DNA from 2 places in the Pseudomonas sp. HD6422 genome. Region 1 is predicted to be linked to the other one. Evidence: predicted binding sites of a transcription regulator. Region 1 holds the regulator's gene; the other holds the start of a gene.
The links. Region 1 encodes FliA, which starts transcription of late flagellar genes. Its sites were predicted from a motif close to CTAAAGTTTNNNNNNNNNNNGCCGNTAA; they were not measured.

Region 1 (7,213 bases):
TTCCAGCTCGACCAGTTGCTCGGACAGTTGCTCAAGAATTTCGCCGGCTTCTACCAGGAAATCCTGAAGGATTTCTTCATCGGCGCCGAAGCTCATTAAACGTGCTCCTTAAAAACCCAGGCTGGACAGCAGATCGTCGACGTCATCCTGACCGGATACGACGTCTTCACGCTTATCGGCATGAATCTGCGGACCTTCACCCCGAGTCGGATGTTTTTCTTGATCTTTTTCAGCGCGCAGCTGTTGATGGTCATGTTCGATACCGGCAAAGCGGTCGACCTGACTGGCCATCAGCACGAGCTTGAGCAGATTGCTTTCGACTTCGGTCACCAATGCGGTGACCCGTTTGATCACCTGGCCAGTGAGGTCTTGGTAGTCCTGGGCCAGGAGAATGTCGTTGAGGTAGCCGGCGACCTGGCGGTTGCCCTCGGCGCTATGCGTCAGGAAACTGTCGACGCGCTTGACCAGGTCACGGAACTCCGGCGCAGCGACTTCGCGGCGCATGAAACGCTGCCAATCGACACTCAGGTTCTGCGCCTCGGCCGCCAGCTCGTTGAGCACCGGAGTGCCCTGCTCCACCAGATCCATGGTGCGGTTGGCGGCGCCCTCGGTGAGCTTCACCACGTAGGACAGGCGCTCGGTGGCGTCGGTGATCTGCGAAACTTCCTCGGCCTGCGGCATGCGCGGGTCGATCTGGAAGCTGACGATCGCACTGTGCAGCTCGCGGGTGAGCTTGCCGACTTCCTGGTACAGGCCGCGGTCGCGGGTCTGGTTCAGCTGGTGAATCAGCTGCACCGCATCGCCGAAACGACCCTTTTCCAGGCTCTCGACCAATTCCTCGGCATGTTTCTTCAGGGTCGACTCGAACTCCCCCAAAGACGAATGTGATGGTTCCATGGCGCCCCCTGACGTGACTCAGCCGTTGACGCGTTCGAAGATCTTCTCGATCTTTTCTTTGAGCACCTGGGCGGTGAACGGCTTGACCACATAACCATTGACGCCGGCCTGGGCCGCTTCGATGATCTGGTCGCGCTTGGCCTCGGCAGTCACCATCAGCACCGGCATGCCCTTGAGGCGCTCGTGAGCGCGCACCTTGCGCAGCAGGTCGATACCGGACATACCCGGCATGTTCCAGTCGGTCACCAGGAAGTCGTAGTGGCCGCTTTCGAGCATCGGCAGCGCCGTGGTGCCGTCATCGGCTTCATCGGTATTGGTGAAGCCCAGATCACGCAACAGGTTCTTGATGATCCGCCGCATCGTCGAGAAGTCGTCAACGATGAGGATTTTCATGTCTTTGTTCAATTAGACCTCCAAGCAGTCTCAAACGCGCTCGCCTGCGAGCACGCACTCAATCAATTCGGTACAACGGCAAACGACTGCAACGACCCCGGGCTCAACGTGCCCGCCATTCTCCAAGGCGGCTGCGCAGACGCGCGGCGCACTGGCTATGCAACTGGCTGACACGCGATTCGCTGACCCCCAGCACCTCACCGATTTCCTTGAGGTTCAGCTCCTCGTCGTAGTACAGCGCCAGCACCAGGCGCTCGCGCTCCGGCAGGTTGGCGATGGCATCGGCCAGGGCAGCCTGGAAGCGCTCTTCTTCCAAATCCCGCGAAGGCTCGACCTGGCCACTGGCGCCGTCCTCATGCAACCCTTCGTGCTCGCCGTCCTGCAACAGGTCGTCGAAGCTGAACAGGCGACTACCCAAGGTATCGTTCAAAATCCCGTAGTAATCATCGAGACTCAATTGGAGTTCGGCAGCAACCTCGTGATCTTTAGCGTCACGTCCCGTTCTTGCTTCGACGGCGCGCATCGCGTCGCTGACCATGCGAGTGTTGCGGTGCACCGAGCGGGGTGCCCAGTCACCCTTGCGGACCTCGTCGAGCATGGCCCCACGGATGCGGATGCCAGCGTAGGTTTCGAAGCTCGCACCCTTGCTGGCATCGTATTTGTTGGCCACTTCCAGCAGGCCGATCATGCCGGCCTGAATCAGGTCTTCGACCTGGACGTTGGCCGGCAGGCGTGCCAGCAGGTGATAAGCGATACGCTTGACCAGCGGCGCATAGCGCTCGATCAGCTCGTACTGGGCATCCTTGGACGCCTTGCTGTACATCTTGAAGCCGCTGGCGTTCATAACACCGGCCCCGCGCTGCTGGGTTGCACCAGGCGCTCGACGAAGAATTCCAGATGGCCACGCGGGTTGGCCGGCAGCGGCCAGCTGTCGACCTTCTGCGCGATCGCCTTGAACGCCAAGGCGCATTTCGAGCGCGGGAAGGCCTCGTAGACCGCGCGCTGCTTCTGCACCGCCTTGCGCACGCATTCGTCGTAGGGCACGGCGCCGACGTACTGCAGGGCCACGTCGAGGAAGCGATCGGTCACCTTGGTCAGCTTGGCGAACAGGTTGCGCCCCTCTTGGGGACTCTGCGCCATGTTGGCCAGGACGCGGAAACGGCTCATCCCATAGTCACGGTTGAGCAGCTTGATCAGTGCGTAGGCATCGGTGATGGAGGTGGGTTCGTCGCACACCACCAGCAGCACTTCCTGGGCGGCCCGCACGAAGCTGACCACCGAGTCACCGATACCGGCAGCGGTGTCGATGACCAGTACGTCGAGGTTGTCGCCGATCTCGCTGAAGGCCTGAATCAGGCCAGCGTGCTGGGCCGGCGCGAGGTGCACCATGCTTTGCGTGCCCGAGGCCGCCGGTACGATGCGCACACCGTTGGGACCTTGCAGCAGGACATCGCGCAGTTCGCAACGGCCTTCGATGACATCGGCGATGGTGCGCTTGGGGGTCAGCCCCAGCAGCACGTCGACGTTGGCCAGGCCAAGGTCGGCGTCCAGCAGCATGACGCGGCGGCCGAGCTCGGCCAATGCCAGTGACAGATTCACTGAAACATTGGTCTTGCCGACGCCACCTTTGCCGCCAGTCACGGCGATCACCTGTACGGGGTGCATGCTACCCATATCTGTTATTTACCTTGTCTCGCTTGGACCTGGGCCACACGAGGGGCAAGCGTGCAGGCCCCTGGGTGTAGGTACTTTGGTATAGCTGTCTTGCACATGTCTTGCCTTCAACCCGCACGGCGCGGGTTGTGATAGAGATCAGCGAACATGTCGGCCATGGCCTCCTCGCTGGGCTCGTCCTGCATCTGCACGCTGACGGCGCGACTCACCAGTTGGTGCTTGCGCGGCAAGTGCAGGTCGTCAGGAATGCGCGGGCCATCGGTCAGATAGGCCACGGGCAGTTCATGACTGATGGCCAGGCTCAGCACTTCGCCGAGGCTCGCCGTCTCATCGAGTTTGGTCAGGATACATCCAGCCAGGCCGCAGCGCTTGTAGCTGTGGTAGGCGGCCGTCAGCACCTGCTTCTGGCTGGTGGTGGCCAGTACCAGGTAATTCTTCGCAGCGATGCCACGCCCGGCCAGGGTTTCCAGTTGCATACGCAGAGCCGGATCGCTGGCTTGCAGGCCAGCGGTGTCGATCAGCACCACACGCTTGCGCAGCAGCGGCTCCAGGGCCTGGGCCAAGGACTCGCCCGGATCGACATAGGTGACCGGCACGTTGAGGATACGGCCCAAAGTCTTGAGCTGCTCCTGGGCGCCGATGCGAAAACTGTCCATGCTCACCAGCGCGACATTGGCCGGGCCGTACTTGAGCACATAGCGCGCCGCCAGCTTGGCCAGCGTGGTGGTCTTGCCCATGCCGGCCGGGCCGACCATGGCGATCACCCCGCCCTCTTCGATCGGCTCGACCTCAGGCACTTCGATCATCCGCGCCAGGTGTGCCAGCAGCATGCGCCAGGCCTGGCGCGGCTCTTCGATGCCCTGGGTGAGATCGAGCAGTTGTCGGGCGATCGGCCCGGACAGGCCGATGCGCAACAGGCGCCGCCAGAGGTTGGCCTGCTGCGGCTGATTGCCTTGCAACTGCCCCCAGGCGAGCGAGCCGAGCTGCACTTCGAGCAGTTCACGCAGGCCCGAGAGCTCCGAGCGCATGGCATCGAACAGACGCGGGTCGACCGCCGCAGCCGGTGCCGGCGCTGGTGCCACCGGCTCATCGACATGGGGCTCGATCAACGGCTCGGCGGCGGTCAGCGACTGGCCGGCGAACAATTGGCGGTTCCCCAAGGCCTCGCCTTCGCGGCTGGCCAACTCGGCCTGGGCCGAGGCGATACGCGACTGCGTCTTGCGCAGCTCTTCCTCGAGCTCGGCATTGGGTACCCGCGGCGCCAGGGCCGACAGCTTGTAGTCCAGCGCGGCAGTGAGTTCGACGCCACCGGCGATGCGACGGTTGCCGATGATGGCGGCATCGGAGCCGAGCTCATCACGAACCAGCTTCATGGCCTGGCGCATATCGGCGGCGAAAAAACGCTTAACTTGCATAACCCACTACCTCAGCCATTTGGGCCCACGGTGGCAACGATGGTGACTTGCTTGTTGTCCGGTATTTCCTGATACGCCAGAACATGCAAATTCGGTACGGCCAGGCGACCGAAGCGCGACAGCATGGCGCGGATCGGGCCTGCCACCAGAAGGATGGCCGCCTGGCCTTGCATCTCCTGACGCTGGGCCGCTTCGATCAACGAACGCTGCAGCTTTTCGGCCATGCTCGGTTCCAGAAGAACACCTTCTTCCTGACCTTGTCCGGCCCTTTGCAGACTATTGAGCAAAATCTGTTCCAACCTTGGCTCCAAGGTGATCACAGGCAGCTCGGACTCAGTGCCGACAATGCTTTGCACGATGGCGCGACACAATCCGACGCGCACTGCGGCGACCAGCGCGGCGGTATCTTGACTCTTGCCAGCGTTATTGGCGATGGCTTCGGCAATGCTGCGGATATCTCGCACCGGCACCTGCTCGGCGAGCAGCGCTTGCAGTACCTTGAGCAGCCCCGACAACGAAATGACACCCGGCACCAGCTCTTCGGCCAGTTTCGGCGAAGCTTTGCCCAATACCGCCAGCAATTGCTGAACCTCTTCGTGGCCGATCAGTTCGTGGCAGTGCTTCTGCAGGATCTGATTGAGGTGGGTGGCGACCACGGTACTGGCGTCGACCACGGTATAGCCCAGCGATTGCGCCTGGGCGCGCTGACCGACATCGATCCACACCGCCTCCAGGCCGAACGCCGGATCACGCGCGGCAATGCCGTTCAGCGTGCCGAACACCTGACCTGGGTTGATCGCCAGCTCACGGTCCGGGTAGATCTCGGCTTCGGAGAGGATCACGCCCATCAGCGTCAGGCGATAGGCACTGGGTTGCAGGTCGAGGTTGTCGCGAATGTGCACGGTCGGCATGAGGAAGCCCAGGTCCTGGGACAGCTTCTTGCGCACCCCCTTGATCCGCGCCAGCAGTTGACCTCCCTGATTGCGGTCGACCAACGGGATCAGCCGGTAACCGACTTCCAGGCCGATCATGTCGATCGGGGTGACATCGTCCCAGCCCAGTTCCTTGGTTTCCATCGCCCGCTGCGGCGAAGGCAGCAGATCCTGCTGGCGCTTGGCTTCGGCTTGCGCCGCCGCCTTGGTCGCCTGTTGCTTCTTCCACACCAGGTAGGCACCGCCGCCCGCCAGCAAGCCCAGACTGAGGAAGGCGATGTGCGGCATGCCTGGCACCAAGCCCATGACCACCATCAGCGCGCCGGACACGGCCAGGGCTTTGGGCGAATCGAACATCTGCCGATTGATCAGCTTGCCCATATCCTCGGAACCCGAGGCACGGGTAACCATGATCGCAGCGGCGGTGGACAGCAGCAGTGATGGCAATTGCGCCACCAAACCGTCACCGATGGTCAGCAATGCGTAGACCTTGCCAGCCTCGCTGAACGACATGTTGTGCTGCAGCATACCGATCAGAATGCCGCCGATGAGGTTGATGAAGAGGATCAACAGACCGGCGATGGCATCGCCGCGGACGAATTTGCTGGCACCGTCCATCGAGCCGTAGAACTCGGCTTCCTGGGCCACTTCGGCACGCCGTGCCTTGGCCCCCGCCTGGTCGATCAGACCGGCGTTGAGGTCGGCGTCGATGGCCATCTGCTTGCCCGGCATGGCGTCCAGGGTGAAGCGCGCGCTGACCTCGGAAATACGTCCGGCACCTTTGGTCACGACCACGAAGTTGATGATCATGAGGATGGCGAACACCACGGCACCGACGACGTAGTTGCCGCCGATGACCACTTCACCAAAGGCCTGAATCACCTTACCGGCAGCGCCATGCCCCTCCTGGCCGTGGAGCATGACCACCCGGGTGGACGCCACGTTCAACGCCAGGCGCAGCAGCGTGGCCACCAGCAGAATGGTCGGGAAGGCGGCGAAATCCAGCGGGCGCAGGGCATACACGCAGACCAGCAGGACCACGATCGACAAAGCGATGTTGAAGGTGAAGAACACGTCGAGCAGGAACGGCGGCATCGGCAACATCATCATTGCCAACATCACCAGCAACAGCAGCGGCACGCCCAGGCTGCCCCGGCCGAGACCGGCCAGGTTGTTGCGAGCGTTGCTGATTAACTGAGTGCGATCCACCGCGAGTCCTCTTGCTGCAAAACTTTGACGCCCACAGGGCGTTTCGGCGTGGCTGTGCAAGAAGCCTTCCAACTTTGACGCCCACGGGGCCTTTCGGCGTGTCTGTCCTGTCCTCTTCGCGGGCAAGCCCGCTCCCACAGGCACCCCACAAGTTTCAACGTCTGTGGGGGGCTCCGTGGGCGGGCTTGCCCGCGAAGAGGCCGGCACAGACAGCCGAAATCATTCGTCGCGCCGCAGATCCGGCGGTATCGGCAGATCTTCCTTGAGCGGATCCGGCCGCTTGCCCTTGCCCGCCCGGTACTGGCGGATCTGGAAGACATAGGCCAGCACCTGCGCGACCGCCAGGTACAGCCCTGCCGGGATCTCGCGCTCAAGTTCGGTGGAGTAGTAGATCGCCCGCGCCAAAGCTGGCGACTCGAGGATCTGGATCTTGTGCTCGACGCCGATCTCGCGGATCTTCAGCGCCAGGAAGTCGGTCCCCTTGGCCAGCAGCAACGGCGCCGCACCGCCCTTCTCCGGGTCGTACTGCAAAGCCACGGCGTAGTGCGTGGGGTTGGTGATGATCACATCGGCCTGGGGCACCGCGGCCATCATGCGTCGCTGCGACACCTCGCGCTGCAACTGGCGGATGCGCTGCTTGACCTCGGGTTTGCCTTCCTGCTCCTTGTATTCGTCGCGCACTTCCTGCTTGGT
Region 2 (7,213 bases), on a different contig from region 1:
TCGATGGCAGGCGGATTCTCGGCCAGGCTGATGAAGATGTAGCCACCGGCTACCTTCACGTTCACCGGCTTGAGGCCGTACTGATTCATGTCGAAGTCGCTGCCCATCTCGGTGCCGGCGAACAGCAGGCGCCCGTCGAGCTCGTAGGTCCACTGGTGGTACGGGCAGACCAGCTTGGCCACCTTGCCCTTTTCGCTGACGCACAGGCGCGAACCGCGGTGACGACAGACGTTGTGGAAGGCATGCACCTTGCCTTCGGCCCCGCGCACCACGATGATCGGGTTCTTGCCGATCTGTAGGGTGATGTAGTTGCCCTTGGCCGGGATCTCGCAGGTCATGCCGGCGATCAGCCATTCCTTGTGGAAAATCTCCTGCATGTCGATCTGGAACAGACGTTCGTCGGTGTAGAACGGCTGGGGCAGCGAGTAGGTGCGCTCGCGGGTCTGCAGCATCTCGGCGGTGGCCTTGCGTGCAGGTTCCAGTGGATCGCCCAGGCTCAGGGTTGCGGTGACGTCCATCGTGTATTCCTCGGGGCCGTGTACGGCCGGCAAAAGGTGGCTAATCGTTGTGGTGGTGCCGCAAGGCTGTCGTTTGAAAACAGCGGTTTCTTTTGCCGAGGAGTGTGCGTCCGAAGACGCCCCGAACCGTATCCATGGGCGACATGGCCGATTTGAATTACGACGCGCCAGACCACGTATCGCGGGGCTGGTCGCGATAAGCACGCCGATGTCGCTGGCAGGAATGTACATCGCTCTCGGGTTGCGCATCATCACAGCCAGAAAAAGGCCAATCGTTGGCTGCTGGAGAAGAACATGTCCGATACATTCCTCAATCCGGTCACTACCCAGACCTGGGCCAACGGCCGCCACATCGTGCGCTGCGTCAAGGTCATCCAGGAGACCTGGGACGTGCGCACCTTCTGCTTCATGGCCGACCAGCCGATCATGTTCTTCTTCAAGCCAGGGCAGTTCGTGACCCTGGAGCTGGAGATCGAAGGCAAGCCGGTGATGCGCTCCTACACCATTTCCAGCTCGCCGTCGGTGCCCTACAGCTTCTCCATCACGGTCAAGCGGGTACCTGGCGGGCAGGTCTCGAACTTCCTCCACGACACCATGCATGAAGGCCTCGAGGTGCCGGTGCACGGGCCGGTAGGGTTGTTCAACGCCATCGACTTCCCGGCCGGCAAGGTGCTGTATCTTTCCGGCGGTGTCGGCATCACTCCAGTGATGTCGATGGCGCGCTGGTTCTACGACACCAACGCCAACGTCGACATGGTCTTCGTGCACAGTGCCCGTTCGCCCAAGGACATCATCTACCACCGCGAGCTGGAGCAGATGGCTTCGCGCATCCCCAACTTCAGCCTGCACATCATTTGCGAAAAGCACGGGCTGGGCGAACCCTGGGCGGGCTATCGTGGCTACCTGAACCAGCGGTTGATGGAGCTGATCGCCCCTGACTACATGGAACGCACCATCTTCTGCTGTGGCCCGACCCCGTACATGACGGCGGTCAAGCGCATGCTTGAGGCGGTCGGCTTCGACATGAACAACTACCACGAGGAGTCGTTCGGCGCGACGCCTGCAGAAGCCAAGGCCGACGCGGTGGAACATGCCGAGCAGGCTGCCGACGCGCCGGAAGTGGACGTCTCCGAACTCAACCTGGTGGAATTCATCGGCAGCGAGAAGAGCATCCGTATCGCCCCCGGCGAAACGGTGCACGCGGCGGCTGCCAAAGTCGGCCTGATGATTCCCAAGGCCTGCGGCATGGGCATCTGCGGCACCTGCAAGGTGCTCAAGCTTGGCGGCGAAGTGGAGATGGAGCACAACGGCGGCATCACCGAGGAAGACGAAGCCGAGGGTTACATCCTGTCGTGCTGCAGCGTGCCGAAGGGGGATGTGCGGATCGATTACTGATCCTGGGATGCATGGGGCTGCTTCGCAGCCCATTCGTGGGGAAAATCGGGACGCCGAACCGCCGCTCCCACAGGAATTGCGCTGAGCCTGTGGGAGAGTCTGCCAACATCCAGAAAGCATTCTCCGTCTCATGTCGTTGATCCCTCGGCTAGGGTCTATCCCGTGCTTTGATTCAGGGACATCACATGGACCGTGCCCAATCCTGCCTTCTACGCCGTGGTCGTTTCTCCCAGCCAGGTGGTATTTACCTGCTGACCACGGTAACTCACCAGCGAAAGCAGATCTTCACCCAGCTCCAACTCGCTCGCAGCGTCATCCAGCAATTCAGGCTGGCTGAAATCGATGGACTTTGTCACTCCCTGGCGTGGGTGGTGATGCCTGACCATGTGCATTGGTTGATCGAATTGCGAGACGCCACCCTTTGCTGCTTGATGCGCAGGTTCAAGTCACGCAGCAGTCATGCGCTGTATCGGCAAGGCATGCGCCGCGAAAGAATATGGCAGCCGGGCTATCAGGACCGGGCATTGCGTCGGGAAGAGAGCGTGTTGAAAGTTGCGAGGTACATCGTTGCCAACCCAATAAGAGCCGGATTGGTTGGCCGGGCAGGCGACTATTCGCATTGGGATGCTGTTTGGCTCTGATGACGCCTTCATGGGGCAAGTCGGAGCGCCGAAAACTGTGGCCTGTGGGAGCGGGCTTGTCCCGCGAATGGGGCGACGCGGTGGATGGCACCGGCTTCGCCGGTGTTCGCGGGACAAGCCCGCTCCCACAGATTTCGGCTAAATCAATGAGTTGTGTTTTGTTCTGCGGATGGGCCGCAAAGCGGCCCCGGCGTTCTCGGATCAGGTCCGGAACCGCGCCACCAAGCCATTCAGGTCGACCGCCAGGCGCGACAGCTCGGTACTCGCCGCGCTGGTCTGATGCGCGCCGGTCGCGCTCTGCACCGACAGGTCGTTGATGTTCACCAGGTTGCGGTCCACCTCCCGCGCCACCTGGGCCTGCTCTTCCGCCGCACTGGCGATCACCAGATTGCGTTCGTTGATCTGCGCCACTGCCCCGGCAATGGTATCCAGTGCCATACCGGCACCCTTGGCGATGTTCAGGGTCGATTCGGCGCGCTCGGTGCTGGTGCGCATCGACGCGACTGCCTCCTCGGTGCCGCCCTGGATGCTGCCGATCATGCGCTCGATTTCGCTGGTCGACTGCTGGGTGCGGTGAGCCAATGCTCGTACTTCGTCAGCCACCACGGCGAAGCCACGGCCTGCCTCGCCTGCCCGTGCCGCTTCGATTGCCGCGTTCAGAGCCAGCAGGTTGGTTTGGTCGGCCAAACCGCGGATCACGTCCAGCACCTTGCCGATGTCGCGCGACTGCTCGGCCAGGTGGGTGATCAACTTGGACGTGCCCTGCACGTCTTCGCTCATGCGTTCGATGGCGCCGACCGTTTCCATGACCAGGTCACGTCCGTCGCCGGCCGAGCGGCTGGCTTCGCTGGACGCTTCCGAGGTGCTGACGGCGTTGCGTGCGACTTCTTCCACGGCACTGGTCATTTCGGTGACCGCAGTGGCGGCCTGCTCGATTTCATTGTTCTGCTGTTGCAGGCCGCGGGCGCTTTCGTCGGTGACCGCGTTGAGCTCCTCGGCAGCGGAGGCCAGCTGGGTGGCCGAACCGGAAATCTGGTGCAGGGTCTCGCGCAACTTGTCCTGCATGCGGGCCATGGCACGCAGCAGGCGTGCAGCTTCGTCGGTGCCGTCTGCGCTGATGCTGTGCGTCAGGTCGCCATCGGCGATCTGCTCCGCAGCTTTGAGCGCGTCGTCGATCGGCTTGACGATGCTGCGGGTCAGCAGGAAGGCGCAGAGGAGGGTCAGCACTGTGGCGGCCACCAGCAGGCCGATGACCAAGGCAAAGGCGGCGTTGTACTGGCTGGCCGCCGTGGCGTTGGTTTCGCGGGTCTGATCGGTGTTGATCCGCACCAGGTTGTCCATCACCTGGTTGATTTGCTCGGAGTTTGCCTGCACTTCGGTGTTGATCAGCGCGCGCAGCTCTTCAAGCTTGTCGGCCTGGCTCAAACTGCGCATGCGCGATTCGAGCTGGCGGTACTGGGTGAGCAACTGCTCGTATTGGTCGTAGGCCGCCCGCTCATCGCTGGCGACGATCAGCGGCTCGTAGGTGCGCCGGGCTGTGTCGATCTGGCCGTTACGCTGCTCCATCAGCCTGAGGATATCCTGCTGGCTCTGCGCCTCACGGTTGAGCAGCAGGCGGAAGGACAAAGTGCGCAGACGCAGGTTCAGTGCGTTCAAATCGTCCAGGGCCTTGATGCTCGGCACGCTGATCTGCTCGATGGTGACACCAGCCTGTCGGATGTTGCCCATCTGCATGAGCGAGAAGATACCAAGGCCAAGCATCAGCACGCCGATCAAGGCAAACCCCAGCAGCGCACGCGGGGCGATATTCATGTTGCGTAAGGACATGGAAAGGAATCCAGGCAATGGAGAGGGAACGCGATCCATGCGACGAAATGAGACCCAACTCGCTATCGGTCGGGGGCGTCGAGTCTTGAGGCTCTGGCGGATGAAAATAGGAGGCAGCTATCCAAATACTCGACCAGCGGTTGACCAAGGTCGGAACAAGGTGGTGTTGAGCCTGTCAATCTGCGCAGGCTTTTGCCTTGAGAATCCGATATTTAATGGCGGGGGTTCGCGCTTTTCTTTATCGTGTGCGCCCTTTGCAACAACCGAGACCTGCCCCCATGTTGGAAGCCTCCCTGAATCAACTCGAGCAACTGGTCAGCGACCTGATGCACAAGAACGCTCAACTCACCGAGCAGAACACCGCCCTCGGCCAGGAACTGGCCCAGGCCAAGGAAGAAAACGAAAACCTGCAGCTGTCGTTGATGGAGCAGGAAGAGAAGCACGGTGCCACCGCCGCGCGTATCCAGGCGCTGGTCGAGCGCGCCAGTGCAGGCGTCGTCGGCGCATGAGACTGCAAGCGCAGCCGATCAATGTCGTGTCGATCCTGGGCAGCGACTATTCGATCAAGGCGCCTGAAGGTCAGGAGGAAACCCTGGCGCAGGCGGTGCGGATGCTCAACACCGCCCTGGCTGAAACCAAGCGTCAGTATCCGACGCTGATTGGCGACAAGTTGCTGGTGCTGGCGGCCCTGAACCTGTGTTCGAAACAGGTGGAGCTGCAGAAGGAACACCAGCAGACCCTCGAGCGTACCCAGGCTCAGATCGATGCCACGGTAGACGCCATCGTTCGGACCATCGCCGAGTCCTGATCGATAGCCGGGAGCGCATAGCGTCCCCGGCAAACTTTCAGGTGCCGAGGATGCTGCGGATATCCGCCGCCAGCTCCCGCACCCGTGCCTCTTGGGTATCCCACGAGCACATGAACCGCGCACCGCCGCTACCGATGAAGGTATAGAAGCGCCAACCCTTGCCGCGCAATGCGTCCAAGGCGGCCTCCGGCATTTGCAGGAACACCCCGTTGGCTTCCACCGGGAACATCAGCTCGACCCCGGGCAAGCCTTTCACCAACGACGCCAGCAGTTGCGCGCAGTGGTTGGCATGCGCGGCATGGCGCAACCAGGCGTCGCCTTCGAGCAGGCCGACCCAAGGCGCCGATAGAAAGCGCATCTTCGACGCCAGTTGTCCTGCCTGTTTGCAGCGATAGTCGAAATCCTCGGCCAGGGAGCGGTTGAAGAACAGGATTGCCTCGCCCACCGCCATGCCGTTCTTGGTGCCTCCGAAGCACAGCACATCGACGCCCGACTTCCAGGTCAGCTCCGCCGGAGTGCAGCCAAGGAAGGAGCAGGCATTGCTGAACCGAGCGCCGTCCATGTGCAGGTTCAAGCCCAGATCCTTGCAGGTGGCGCTGATCGCCTTGAGCTCGTCGGGACGGTACACGGTTCCCACTTCGGTAGCCTGGGTGAGGGTCACAACACGCGGCTTGGGGTAGTGGATGTCCTGACGTTTGAGCGCTACTTCGCGGATCGATTGCGGCGTCAACTTACCGTGGGTGCTGGCGGCGGTGAGCAGTTTCGAGCCGTTGGAGAAGAACTCCGGCGCGCCGCATTCGTCGGTTTCGACGTGGGCCGTCTCGGAACAGATCACGCTGTGATAGCTCTGGCACAGCGAGGCCAGGGCCAGCGAGTTGGCGGCGGTACCGTTGAAGGCGAAGAACACCTCGCAGTCGGTTTCGAACAATTGCCGGAAGTACTCGGCAGCACGCTCGGTCCACTGGTCGTCGCCATAGGCGCGCTCATGGCCGTGGTTGGCCTTTTCCATGGCCGCCCAGGCTTCCGGGCAGATACCGGAATAGTTGTCGCTGGCGAATTGTTGGTTGTTGTCGGTCATCACGGCGGTCCTTTATACGACGCAGAACCGCACTCTAAACCATCGATTCGGCGGTTGCCTATACAAGCTGTGGATCTGTGCCGGCCTCTTCGCGGGCAAGCCCGCTCCCATAGGTACACCACTGATTTCGAGATCAGTAGGGGCCTGTGGGAGCGGGCTTGCCCGCGAAGAAGCCAACACCGCAACGAATGTCGTAAACGCGCCATTGCAAGGCGTGCGCAGGCATCTGACCCACCCCGGCCAGTCATACCATCGCCACAAAGGGCCACAGTGCCCCACGACAAAAAACGATCGCTGCCGGGAGATACACGATGTTCAGCAAGCAAGACCAGATCCAGGGTTACGACGATGCACTGCTGGCGGCGATGAATGCCGAAGAACAGCGTCAGGAAGATCACATCGAACTGATCGCCTCGGAAAACTACACCAGCAAGCGCGTGATGCAGGCCCAGGGCAGCGGCCTGACCAACAAGTACGCCGAAGGCTACCCAGGCAAGCGCTACTATGGCGGTTGCGAGCACGTCGACAAGGTCGAGGCGCTGGCCATCGAGCGTGCCAAGCAGTTGTTCGGCGCCGACTACGCCAACGTCCAGCCGCACTCCGGCTCCTCGGCCAACGGCGCCGTCTACCTGGCCCTGCTGCAGGCCGGCGACACCATCCTGGGCATGAGCCTGGCCCACGGTGGCCACCTCACCCACGGCGCCAAGGTGTCGTCCTCGGGCAAACTGTACAACGCAGTTCAATACGGTATCGACACCAATACCGGCCTGATCGACTACGATGAAGTCGAGCGTCTGGCTGTCGAGCACAAGCCGAAGATGATCGTCGCTGGCTTCTCGGCCTACTCCAAGACCCTCGACTTCCCACGCTTCCGCGCCATCGCCGACAAGGTCGGTGCGCTGCTGTTCGTCGACATGGCCCACGTTGCCGGCCTGGTCGCCGCTGG

Region 2: the regulator FliA is predicted to act here: its motif matches at 4,444-4,471, upstream of KY379_RS05305 (methyl-accepting chemotaxis protein).

What each region holds. Positions count from the first base shown of each region.
Region 1 covers NZ_JAHWIW010000032.1:10,847-18,059, forward strand. The annotation lists gene KY379_RS21150 (chemotaxis protein CheA) at 1-96, opposite strand, end outside; gene KY379_RS21155 (protein phosphatase CheZ) at 109-897, opposite strand; gene KY379_RS21160 (chemotaxis response regulator CheY) at 916-1,290, opposite strand; gene fliA (RNA polymerase sigma factor FliA) at 1,394-2,134, opposite strand; gene fleN (flagellar synthesis regulator FleN) at 2,131-2,973, opposite strand; gene flhF (flagellar biosynthesis protein FlhF) at 3,072-4,379, opposite strand; gene flhA (flagellar biosynthesis protein FlhA) at 4,391-6,520, opposite strand; gene flhB (flagellar biosynthesis protein FlhB) at 6,740-7,213, opposite strand, start outside.
Region 2 covers NZ_JAHWIW010000005.1:151,587-158,799, reverse strand. The annotation lists gene gbcA (glycine-betaine demethylase subunit GbcA) at 1-518, opposite strand, end outside; gene gbcB (glycine-betaine demethylase subunit GbcB) at 813-1,913, shown strand; gene KY379_RS05310 (REP-associated tyrosine transposase) at 2,099-2,554, shown strand; gene KY379_RS05305 (methyl-accepting chemotaxis protein) at 2,756-4,381, opposite strand; gene KY379_RS05300 (hypothetical protein) at 4,660-4,890, shown strand; gene KY379_RS05295 (cell division protein ZapA) at 4,887-5,189, shown strand; gene KY379_RS05290 (threonine aldolase family protein) at 5,227-6,267, opposite strand; gene KY379_RS05285 (serine hydroxymethyltransferase) at 6,579-7,213, shown strand, end outside.